DNA from 4 places in the Chromohalobacter canadensis genome. Region 1 is predicted to be linked to each of the others. Evidence: predicted binding sites of a transcription regulator. Region 1 holds the regulator's gene; each other region holds the start of a gene.
What was found. The regulator sigma-54, encoded in region 1, starts transcription at its own class of promoters, with help from an activator protein. The targets are predictions, from matches to a motif close to TGGCACNNNNNTTGCTNT.

Region 2: the regulator sigma-54 is predicted to act here: its motif matches at 1,385-1,402, upstream of glnA (glutamate--ammonia ligase).
Region 3: the regulator sigma-54 is predicted to act here: its motif matches at 1,830-1,847, upstream of SR908_RS07380 (amino acid ABC transporter substrate-binding protein).
Region 4: the regulator sigma-54 is predicted to act here: its motif matches at 1,043-1,060, upstream of speB (agmatinase).

The regions. Positions count from the first base shown of each region.
Region 1 covers NZ_CP140151.1:409,093-412,198, forward strand. The annotation lists gene lptB (LPS export ABC transporter ATP-binding protein) at 38-763, shown strand; gene SR908_RS02040 (RNA polymerase factor sigma-54) at 888-2,318, shown strand; gene hpf (ribosome hibernation-promoting factor, HPF/YfiA family) at 2,455-2,763, shown strand; gene ptsN (PTS IIA-like nitrogen regulatory protein PtsN) at 2,770-3,106, shown strand, end outside.
Region 2 covers NZ_CP140151.1:1,453,388-1,456,493, reverse strand. The annotation lists gene SR908_RS06915 (glycosyltransferase) at 61-1,023, opposite strand; gene glnA (glutamate--ammonia ligase) at 1,511-2,920, shown strand.
Region 3 covers NZ_CP140151.1:1,550,293-1,553,398, reverse strand. The annotation lists gene SR908_RS07395 (thiol-disulfide oxidoreductase DCC family protein) at 1-461, shown strand, start outside; gene SR908_RS07390 (VanZ family protein) at 465-833, shown strand; gene speE (polyamine aminopropyltransferase) at 912-1,775, shown strand; gene SR908_RS07380 (amino acid ABC transporter substrate-binding protein) at 1,900-2,928, shown strand; gene SR908_RS07375 (amino acid ABC transporter permease) at 3,010-3,106, shown strand, end outside.
Region 4 covers NZ_CP140151.1:1,088,593-1,091,698, forward strand. The annotation lists gene SR908_RS05175 (sigma-54 interaction domain-containing protein) at 1-925, opposite strand, end outside; gene speB (agmatinase) at 1,115-2,077, shown strand; gene SR908_RS05185 (YjiH family protein) at 2,128-3,106, shown strand, end outside.

The DNA of each region.
Region 1 (3,106 bases):
GTGATTCACTCCCCCCGTTAGGTAGGACCCGACGCCCATGAAGACCCTGAGTGCCGCCAACCTCGCCAAGAGCTACAAAGGCCGCCGCGTGGTACATGACATCAGCCTGACCATACGTCAGGGCAGCATTGTCGGCCTGCTCGGCCCTAATGGCGCCGGCAAGACCACCTCGTTCTACATGATTGTCGGGCTGGTAGGCGCCGATGCCGGCAGCGTGCACATCGACGAACGCAACCTCTCGCATTCCGCCATGCACGAACGCGCCCGCGCCGGTATCGGTTATCTTCCCCAGGAAGCCTCGATCTTTCGCAAGCTTTCGGTCGCCGACAACATCATGGCGATTCTCGAGACGCGCCGCGATCTCGACAAGGCTGCACGCAAGGCGCAACTCGAACGCCTCCTTGAGGAGTTTCACGTCACCCATATTCGTGACAACCCCGGCATGAGCCTGTCCGGGGGCGAACGTCGTCGCGTGGAAATCGCCCGCGCCCTGGCCACCGAACCCGCCTTCATCCTCCTCGACGAACCCTTCGCCGGAGTCGACCCAATCTCCGTTGGCGAGATCAAGAGCATCATCCGGCAATTGCGTGATCGTGATATTGGCGTCTTGATCACCGACCACAACGTACGTGAAACCCTGGATATCTGTGACAACGCCTATATCGTCGGCGACGGTCAGATCATCGCCGAAGGACATGCCGAGGCCATACTCGCCAACCAGAAAGTACGCGACGTCTATCTCGGCCATGAGTTTCGATTGTAAACGCAAACTACTGGAACCGCCGCGTGCTTATATAAATGGCATGATTGTTGCTTCCATTCTTGCAAGTAGCGTCGTCGCGAGATAACGTACGGGCACCGTTTCAGGAAGCGATGATCGATTTTCCATGTCCATGAAACCCACCTTGCAGCTTCGCGTCGGCACACAGCTGACGATGACGCCCCAGTTACAGCAAGCCATTCAGCTCTTGCAGCTTTCTACGCTGGATTTGCGACAGGAGATCCAGCAAGCCTTGGATTCCAACCCCATGCTGGAGCTCGAAGACGACTTCGAAGAACGCGAGGTCAGCGAGACGCAGGAGGAGGATGACTGGACGAACGACATCCCCGAGAACTTGTCGCTGGATAGCGAATGGAGTGATACCTACCAGGACACAGGCCCCTCACTGACGGGAGGCGGAGGCAGCGAGGAAGGCCCTGATATAGAGCGAAATACGGCGCATACCAGTCTTCACGACCATCTGGCCTGGCAACTCGCCATGGCCGATATGACACCGCGCGAACGTGATATTGCCGAAAGCCTGATCGATGCCATGGGGGCCGACGGCTACCTCACCCTGCCCCTCGACGAGCTTGTCGACGGTTTGCGCGGCCAAGGCCTTTCGGGGCTCAAGGTGGGCGATGTCGAACACGTCATGATGCGTGTACAGCAGTTCGATCCCACCGGAGTCGGCGCCCGCGATCTACGCGAGTGCCTGTTGCTACAGCTCGGCGCCCTCCCTGAAAACATGCCGCTGCTAACCCAGGCCAAGCGGTTAGTACGCCAGTTCCTCGAATCTCTCGCCGGCAACGACCGTAAATTGCTCAAGCGACGTTTGCGCCTCGACGAGGAAGAACTCGATCACGTCATTACCCTCATCCGGTCGCTCGATCCGCGCCCCGGCCTCGCCTTCGAGGATAGCAGCAACGATTATGTCATCCCCGATCTCGTCGCACGGCGGATCCGACAGGAATGGCGCATTGAGCTCAATCCCGAAGCCTTGCCCCGCGTGCGCATCCAGCCGGATTACGCCGCGCTCATCAAGCGTGCCGACAAGAGCGACGATAACACCTTCCTCAAGCAGCACCTGCAAGAAGCCAAATGGCTGCTCAAGAGCCTTTCGAGCCGTAACGATACCTTGCTGCGCGTGGGCCAGGAGATCATGGCGCGCCAGCTCGATTTCCTCGAACGCGGCGAGGAAGCCATGAAACCGTTGATCCTGGCGGATATCGCCGGGGCGGTAGACATGCACGAGTCGACTATCTCCCGCGTGACCACGCAGAAATTCATCCATACCCCGCGCGGCGTCTTTGAACTCAAGTATTTCTTTTCCAGCCATGTCGGGGGGCAAGGCGAAACCGACGCCCATTCCAGCACCGCGATTCGTGCACGCTTGAAGAAATTGATCGGCGACGAGCCGCCACGCAAGCCTCTATCCGATAGCAAGCTCGTCGACCTGCTGGCCCAGGACGGTATTCCGGTCGCACGACGCACCGTCGCCAAGTACCGCGAAGCGTTGGGCATCCCCTCCTCCAGCGAGCGCAAGCGACTCACCTGAACGTGGGCGGATTGCACGTGTCGGCCACGCTGCGTAGACTCGCCGCGGCCTTCGTTATCCAGCGCTTGTCTAGGGCTATGCAGCGCTCTAAAAAGGGTTACAATCGAAGTGCCAACCGATGGAATAGGAGCGTGCCATGCAAGCCAATATCACCGGTCATCACATCGAACTGACCGATGCTCTACGCGACTACGTCAATGAAAAGCTCGCGCGTCTGGAACGCCACTATGACAACATCACCACCGTCCAGGTCACGTTATCCATCGAGAAGGAACGTCACCTGGCTGCATGCACGCTTCATGCCGCAGGCGCGGACCTGCACGCCGATACACAAAGCGACGACATGTACGCCGCTATCGACGCCCTAACCGACAAGCTCGACCGTCAGCTCGTCAAACACAAGGAAAAGGTGCAGGCACGCGCTCAGGGCGCCGGTGCCCGTTAATTCGCCATGATATTGGAAAGCATCCTACCCCCCGAGCGCGCACTCTTCGGCGTTGCCGGGGGGAGCAAGAAGCGCGTGCTGGAATTTTTCAGCACCTTTATCGCACAGAATACCCCGAGCCTCGATAGCCAGGAAGTCTTCGGACGTCTGATTGGCCGCGAACGATTGGGCAGCACCGGTATCGGCAATGGCGTCGCTATCCCGCATGCGCGCAATCCGCATTGCAAGGAGCCGATTGCCGGCTTTCTACGCTTGCAGGAGCCCATCGACTTCGATGCCACCGATGGCGACCCCGTCGACTTGATCTTCGTCCTGCTGGTGCCAGAAGAAGCCGACGATGCGC
Region 2 (3,106 bases), 1.0 Mb from region 1:
TTGAAGAGTGATGTTGTGATGGTGGTTGCGATATCTATCAGCATATCTCGTTGTCTCAATTTAGCCAGTCAGCCCCAGCTTGTCTCGTCGGCAGAATGTCATCAGCGCCGCGCCGGTGGCGGTCAACTGCAAGGCGTGCAGGCTCCAGCGGTACCAGTAGATGCGGTAGGCCATGCGCGGTGCCGGCGTGTCGTCGCGCCAAGCCATGAGCCCGGCGGGAAGCGCACTAAAGGTCAGGCCGGCCATCCCGACCCCTGGCGACAAGGGCAGCCACAGCAGCAAGGCCAGCGGTAGGCTCGTGCTCTGGAGAAGGGCGGCACTCACACGGGGGACGAGAAAACGCGGATGGCGCGCGGTGCTGGGGATGTACAGACAACGCCGCTGATGCCGACGTTGCCGACGCCACCAGGGGCCGAGGCGGCGCGGGGCGGCATGGTCGATCAGCAAGGGTGCGTCCTGCCAGCAGAGATGCGCGTGGCAGCGCCATAGACGTACGAGGATATCCAGGTCGGCGCCTGCCTCGAGGCAAGGATCATGGCCCCCGAGACGCTCGTACCACTCGCGGGTGATGGCCAGTTGACCGGTGGGCCAGTCCCAGGGGTGGTCGTCGAAGCCGCGTTGCGTGCGGCTGAGATACCAACTGGCGAGTTGTGGCGGCAACGGGGTGGCTGGGTATTGGGCGCAGACGATGGCGTCGGCGGCCTGGTGGCTGAAGGCACGGGCGAGCCCGGAGAGCCAGTGCTCGGGTACTTCGAGTGCTGCGTCCAAAAACACCAGCACATCGCCATTGAGGTAGGTAGCGCCATGGTGGCGAAGCGCGCCTTGTCCATGTTGGGGCAGTACCGCGAAGCGGATCTGACGTTCAATCAGCATGTGCTGGGTAGGCTCATCCAGCGTCGTAAGCTGGACCAACGTTTCGGTGTGCCCGCTGAAGCGCGCGATACTGCGTGCCAGGGCGCTCAGGCAGCGCTCCAGGTGCTCGGGGGTATGGCTGGCGTCGATTAGCAGACTGTAAGTGCGCATCGCTGGGAGTGCCTTGGGATCAAACCCGTGTCGAGGGGAGCTGTTAAACAGACTGGGGGGTGGTGCGAACCCTGGCAATCATCGCCGGGGCTGGTTTTTCTAAAGCAATACTGATTACGAGCTTGCGCGAATTCACCTCGACAGGGCGCGGCGCTCAGCTGTCGAGCGAAGGCCCGAATGTTTTTGCACCAATCTGGTTCATAGAGGCGATGCGATGCACCGTTAGAAGGCTTTGAAGTGTCTCTGCACTTTAATGTGGCGCACTTGGCGCTAAAGTGGTGCTAATCCTTGCGCAAGGATGGTTTATTTTTTCTCGGTGGATCATGCGTTTATCGAAGGTGCACTTAGATGGCTCAATGATTGGCATGCCTTCTGCATTGCAAAACGTAAAGTGCATACCCGTGGGCAGTTGCCGGCGGGCGTGCTACAAACGACGCTGAACACGCAAGCAAACGACCCGAGCCGTGGGCTCATAGTGGAGGAAATCATGTCCGAGAAGACCCTCGCCCTGATCGAAGAACACGATATCAAGTGGGTAGACCTGCGCTTTACCGATACCAAGGGCAAGGAGCAGCACGTCACGATTCCGGCCAGCGCCGTCGATGATGAGTTCTTTGAGGACGGCCAGATGTTCGATGGCTCCTCCATTGAAGGCTGGAAGGGTATCAACGAGTCCGACATGATCCTGCGCCCGGAAGATGGCAGCGGTTATCTCGACCCGTTCACCGAAGACGCTACCCTCGTGCTGCGTTGCGATATTATCGAGCCGGCTACCATGCAGGGCTATGAGCGTGATCCGCGCTCCATCGCCAAGCGTGCCGAGGCGTATCTGAAGTCCACCGGTCTGGGCGACACCGCCTTCTTCGGGCCGGAACCGGAATTCTTCATCTTCGACGAAGTGCATTGGAACGCCGATATTCAGGGCGCGATGTACAAGATCACTTCCGAGGAAGGCGCCTGGGCGACCGACTCCACTAACGTGGAAGGTGGCAACCTGGGGCACCGTCCGCGCGTCAAGGGCGGTTATTTCCCGGTGCCGCCGGTGGATAGCTTCCACGACATCCGCAGCGCGATGTGCAACACGCTGGAGGCCATCGGCCAGTCGGTCGAGGTGCATCACCACGAGGTGGCCAACGCCGGCCAGAACGAGATCGGCGTCAAGTTCAACACCTTGGTCAAGAAGGCCGACGAAGTTCAGGAAATGAAGTACGTGATCCACAACGTGGCCCACGCGTACGGCAAGACCGCGACCTTCATGCCCAAGCCGCTGGTCGGCGACAATGGTTCCGGCATGCACGTGCACCAGTCCTTCTGGAAGGACGGCGCCAACATGTTTGCCGGCGACGAATACGCTGGGCTGTCCGAAACGGCGCTTTACTATATCGGCGGTGTCATCAAGCATGCGCGCGCCTTGAATGCCTTCACCAACGCGTCGACCAACTCTTACAAGCGTCTGGTGCCGGGCTTCGAAGCGCCGGTCATGCTCGCCTACAGCGCGCGTAACCGCAGTGCATCGATCCGCATTCCGTATACCGCAAGCCCCAAGGGCAAGCGCGTCGAGTGCCGTTTCCCCGACCCGACCGCCAACCCGTACCTGGCATTCTCCGCGCTGCTGATGGCGGGTATCGACGGCATCAAGAACAAGATCCATCCCGGCGACGCGATGGACAAGAACCTCTATGACCTGCCGCCGGAAGAAGGCAAGGCGATCCCCACCGTGGCCGAGAGCCTCGACCAGGCTCTGGAGGCGCTGGACGCCGATCGTGCCTTCCTCACCGAGGGTGAAGTGTTCACCGATTCGATGATCGACGCTTACCTCGAGCTCAAGCAGGAAGAAGTCGATCGCCTGCGCATGGCGACGCATCCGGTCGAATTCGACATGTACTACAGCTGCTAATCGCGTACTACAGCTGCTGATCTCGCACGACTGCGAGTGATCGCGACTGACCGAGGCCCCGTCCGATGTGACGGGGCCTTTTACGTTATGACGCGTGCATGATGGAGGGGGCGTTAGGGGTTTAGAGGGGACGTGTTGTGGTTGGGTAAATTGAAGGTGCGCTAGACTGAGCGTTCGTTACAGGCA
Region 3 (3,106 bases), 1.1 Mb from region 1:
TGCTCGTGCTCGACGCCGAGTGCCCATTGTGTCGGCGCGCGGCACACTTCGTGCTGCGCCACGCGCGGGCACCGGTGTACCTGGCGAGCTTGCACGAGGCGTCGGCGCGACGCTTGGGTGAGCACTTCGGCGCCGACCCCGGCCAGCTCGATAGTGTCTGGCTGGTGCGCGCGGGTGATCTGCATCGCGACAGCGCTGCGCTGTGGCGTCTGGCCCAGGGGCTGCGATGGCCCTGGCGTGGCCTGGCGGCTCTGCGTTGGCTGCCGCATGGCTGGCGTGACGGCGTCTATCATGTCGTCGGACGCTGGCGGCATCGGTTGGCGCCGGCGACGGACTGGTCGCAGCAGGTTGGTCCGCACTGGGTATCGCGTCTGGACGAAGTGACCTGCCGGCGGCTGGGATTGCCGCTCGCCTTGGTGGATGACAATTCGGGCCCTGCCGACACACCACAAGGAGAGTGAGTCATGCGTGTTTCCTTTCGCCGTCTTCGCGGGTTATGCCTGATATTGGCTGGTGTCAGCGTCGCCGTGATCGCCTGGGGCAGTCTGACGCCTGGTGCGGAAATGCCACAAAACCTGCCTTGGGATAAGTTCAACCACTTCATCGCCTATGCGGGGCTGGCGGCGCTCATTCGGCTGGGCGGCCTGCGTGCGCTGGCATCGCTGGGCCTGTCCATCGGTTGTGGCCTTTTCATTGAGGGTTTGCAGCTAGGCGTGCCAGGACGTAGCGGCGCCGATTGGGCCGATGCGCTGGCCAATACGCTAGGGGCGCTCGCCGCCGTAGGGGCCTGTCATTGGCTGCTGCCAAGGCGCTTTCTTGTCGCGCGCGGATAGGCTATGTTGCGCGACTTTCCATGAATGCGATTCCGGCCTCTCGAAGGGGCTTAGACGATAGCGATTACGAGGGTTCCCATGACCGAGCGTCTCGACCAGGGCTGGTTCACGGAAGTGTTCGACAGCCACGGCAGTGCCTTCTCACTCATGATCAAGGAGAAGTTGCACGAGGTACAAAGCCCCTATCAGCATCTGGAAGTCTACGCCACCGAGACCTACGGCAACCTGATGGTACTCGACGGCTGCGTGATGCTCAGCACACGTGACAACTTCCTCTATCACGAGATGATCGCGCATCCGGCGCTTTTCTCTCACGCCGCGCCCAAGCGCGTAGTGATCATCGGCGGCGGTGATTGCGGCACGCTGCGCGAAGTGCTCAAGCATCCCGGTGTTGAAGAGGTCATACAGATCGACATCGACGAAGAGGTTACTCGAGCCTCGCAGCGTTACTTTCCCGAACTGACGTCCTCCAACGACGACCCGCGTGCCACGCTCAAGTTCGAGGATGGCGTCAAATGGGTCGAGAATGCGCCGGCCGGCAGCGTCGATGTCATGATCATCGACTCCACCGACCCCGTGGGCCCGGCGGAAGGGCTGTTCGAGGCTGACTTCCTGGCGCGTTGTCACCGCGTGCTGGCCGACGGCGGCGTGCTGGTGCAGCAGAGTGAGTCGCCGCTTTATCACACTGGCTCGATCATTCGCGAGCTGCGCGCCGACATGCAGCGCGCCGGTTTCGATAGTGTCGCCACGCTGCCGTTTCCGCAGCCGGTCTACCCCTCGGGCTGGTGGAGCGTCACGCTGGCCGGCAAGAGTAACGACGTGACGCGCTTTCGTGAGACCGCTGCCGCTGCGGTGGAATTCCCGCTCGAGTACTACAGCGTCGAGACCCATCGTGGTGCATTGGCGCTGCCACCGTTCATGCGTCGTGCATTATCGGTGTGATGCGCAACGTGTGAAAAACGTTAAAGGTACGTGACTTAGGTATATTGGCTAGACTGGCAAGCTCTTTGCTAATGTTAAACGTGGCTCTCGAATAAGCCATCACAATAACGCAAGGAGCTTCTGCATGCTGTACAAGAACAAGTTCATGGTTGCCGTTCCTGCCGCCCTGTTGCTGGGAGGGCTGGCAACAACCTCCCAAGCGGCGACGCTCGATGATGTAAAGGAACAGGGCTCTCTCACTTGCGGGGTGAACGTCGGGCTGGCGGGATTCTCGGCGCCGGACTCCGATGGCAAGTGGCAAGGGCTCGATGTGGAAACCTGCCGAGGGATTGCTGCCGCTATCTTTGGCGATCCCGAGAAAGTCGAATTTACACCGTTGACCGCGAAGGAGCGCTTTACCGCGCTGCAGTCGGGCGAGATCGACGTCCTTTCGCGTAACACGACCTGGACAGCGACCCGTGACAACTCGTTGGGGTTGAACTTCACCGCCACGACCTTTTATGACGGCCAAGGGTTCATGGTGAGTAAGGACCTGGGCATTGAAAGCCTGGAAGACCTCAACGGCGCTTCCATCTGCATCCAGTCCGGCACGACCCACGAACTGAACCTGGCCGACTACTTCCCCTCGCGCGATATCGATATCAATACCGTGACGTTCGACACGCCCGACCAGACCGCCCAAGGGTTTGCTCACGGACGTTGCGATGTGCTGACCTCGGATACCTCCCAGTTGAGTGCACTGCGTTTGCAGCTTCCCGAGCCGGATAGTGTCGAGATTCTCGAGACACTGATTTCCAAGGAGCCGCTGGGCCCGGTGGTACGCCAAGGCGACGATCAATGGCTGGATATCGTGCAGTGGAGCATCTTCGCCATGATCAACGCCGAGGAAATGGGCGTTAACAGCGACAACGTCGATGAGATGCGCGATAACCCGCCCAATCCGGGTGTGGCGCGACTGTTAGGCCAAGACGGTAACTACGGCGAACAGCTAGGCCTTTCCAACGACTGGGCCTACAACATCATCAAGGAAGTCGGCAACTATGGAGAGGTCTTCTCCAGCACGGTGGGTGAGGATTCACCTTTGAAAATTCAGCGGGGCATGAACGCCCTGTGGAACGAAGGGGGGATCCTCTACGCGCCGCCGATCCGCTGATACGGTTCGTTAAGTACTCGGTTATAGCACCCCGCATGATCTGCGGGGTGTCTTCTTGTGCCAGCGTATTAGAGGATCGATATGTCGCGTTCTCCTTCCGGCGACCGGGTTGCGTTGTGGCGTAATCCGGCGTTTCGTGCCTATGTATTGCAAGGTGTGTTATTAGCGGCGTTAGCGG
Region 4 (3,106 bases), 680 kb from region 1:
CGAGGCGGAAGCGTCCCTCCTCCACGCAGCGCGCGAGGTCCTGGTTGGTGGCAACCACCAGGCGGAAATCGACACGCCGCGAGCGCGTATCGCCCAGCCGTGTCAGGTAACCGTCCTGAATCACCTTCAACAGCTTGCTCTGCATGGCCAGGGGCAGCTCGCCGATCTCGTCGAGAAACAACGTGCCCTTGTGGGCCTGCTCCAGGAGCCCGGCCTTGCCCATCCGAGCGGCACCGCTGAACGCACCGGGTTGATAGCCGAACATCTCGGATTCGAACAGCGATTCAGGGATTGCCGCGCAATTGACGTCCACGAAGGCATCATCGCACCGCTGGCTCCAGCGATGCAGTTGGCGCGCGAAGGCGGTCTTGCCGACCCCCGATTCGCCGAGCATCAGTACCGTGGCATCGGTCGGCGCCACCCGCTTGATAAGCTGCGCCACCTCGTGCATGACCTGGCAACGCACCTCCAGCGACTCCAACTCCAACGTATCGCCCGATGCCGGGCTACCGCCCCGCTTGAGGTGCTCGTTGAAACGCCGCTGGAGAAGCGCATATTCATCTTGCAGCAGGCGCAGATCGGTCATGTCCATGGAGCGGCTGATGACGCGTACCAACTTGCCCGCCGCATAGACCGGATGCGCCTCGGCGATCACCTGCCGCCCCGTCCCGGTACGTTGCATGACCTGGGCCGGTTGGCCGGTACGTATCACCTCCATCGATACCGACGGGGACAACACGCCTCGCGCCTCCAGCTCGTGCACCGTGGTCGCGCACAACGACTCGCGACTCATGCCGTACACGGCGGCGCTGCCGGGGCTGACATCCAACACATGGCCATCGTCGGCATCGACGATGAACACATGGTCGTGCCCGGTATGCACCAGCGCCTTGAGGGTTTGGACCTCGATATCATTGTCGGGCATGCCGTCTCTCGATTCATTTTTGCATTGCAATTCAATAGTGGATCACCCATACGGTGAAAACAATGCATTTTTGAATCACCGGTAACGCTAACCCATTGATTTTTCGTTAACGAGAGTTGGCACGTTTCATGCTGAACTAGAGGGTGAGGAAAGCGCTATAACAATCCGCGTGACTGCCAGGAGAAATGCATGAGCGAGCACGACACCCCGCGTTTCAACCAACCGCTAGGTGGCAACGACATGCCACGCTTCGGCGGCCCTGCCAGCATGATGCGCCTGCCCATGCAGGCAAACGCCAAAGGGCTCGACGCCGCCTTCGTGGGCATCCCCATGGACATCGGCACTTCGAATCGGCCCGGCACACGCCTGGGGCCACGCCAGATTCGCGATGAATCGCGCATGCTGCGCCCCTACAACATGGCCACCCGCGCCGCCCCGTTCGATAGCCTGCAAGTCGCCGATATCGGTGATGTACCGATCAACACCTTCGACCTCAAGAAAAGCGTCGGCATCATCGAGAATTACTATCACGAACTGCTCTCACACGACGCCGTGCCTTTGACCCTCGGCGGTGACCATACCCTGACCTGGCCGATCCTGCGCGCCATGGCCCGCAAGCATGGCCCCGTCGGCTTGATCCATATCGACGCCCACGCCGATATCAACGAGCACATGTTCGGCGAAGAAGTGGCGCACGGCTGTCCGTTCCGCCGCGCCCAGGAGGAAGGCTTGCTGGACAGCCAGCGCGTGGTGCAGATCGGCCTGCGAGGTACCGGCTACGCCGCCGATGACTTCGACTGGTGCCGCGAGCAAGGCTTCCGTGTCGTGACCGCCGAGCAATGCTGGCACAAGTCGCTGGAACCCTTGATGGCCGAGGTGCGCGAACAGATGGGCGATGGCCCGGTGTATATCTCGTTCGACATCGATGGACTCGATCCCTCGGTGGCGCCCGGCACCGGCACCGTCGAGGCCGCTGGCCTGACCATGCCACAAGGGCTCGAGATCGTCCGCGGTGCCCAGGGCCTCAACGTGGTCGGCGGCGACCTGGTCGAGGTTGCCCCGCCCTATGACGCCAGCGGCAACACCGCGTTGATGGGCGCCACCCTGCTCTACGAAATGCTCTGCGTGCTCCCCGGCGTCAAACGCCGCTGAGCCCATGCCCCCGATACCGGGGGGCCATACAACAACAAGTGGTGACATCTATGTCTGCATCCCCCGATTCCACCGCCGCTGGCGGCGGTGACCCCGATAACACGCGGCTGATCCTGCGCGGTCTTCTCAAGTTCCTGATTCCCTCGCTGATCGGCGCCGGCATGTTCCTGGTGCCCTTCTCGACGGGGGACACCATCAATATCGGCATGGGCATGCTCGCCGACGGCCTTCAGGCCTGGCTCGGCGACGCCTTGCCCGCCATCGCCACGCTGGTGCTCTGCACTTCGGTACTGCTGACGCTTTACGTCAAGGCCGTCAAACCGAGCTGGTCCCGCGAGGGTACCCTCAACGAGCTGTTCGACGTGGCGCCGCTATGGACCCTGATGCGCGCGCTGGGGGCGCTATTCGCGCTGATGACCTATTTCCAGATCGGTCCTGAGTTCGTGACCGCCTCCTTTACCGGCGGTGTCATGCTCAACGATCTGGCCCCCGTGCTGCTGACGTTCTTCTTCTTCGCCGCCATTCTACTGCCGTTTCTGGTCGACTTCGGGTTCATGGAGTTCATCGGCAGCCTGGTACGGGTGCCATTTCGCAAGATCTTCGGGCTCCCCGGCCGCAGCGCCATCGACGCCACTGCCTCGTGGATGGGCTCCGGCACCGTGGGCGTGCTGATCACCACCCAGCAATACGAACGCGGCTTCTACAATCGCCGCGAAGCCTCGGTCATCGCGACGAACTTCTCCATCGTCTCAATTGCCTTCGCGCTGCTGGTGACCAGCTTCATCGGCATCAACCACCTCTTCATCCCCTTCTACCTCACCGTAGTGGTCGCGGGCCTGGTAGCGGCCGTGATCGTGCCCCGCCTGCCACCGCTCTCGCGTAAGCCGGACACCTACTACGAACCGGTGGGTTGCCGCCTCGTCGAGGAACATAGCGGCTCGCAGAGCCTGTTTCGTTACAGCCTGGGCATGGCCGTCGCACGTGCCGACAAGGCCCCCGGCCCGCGCCAGCTGGTGCGGCATGCCCTGC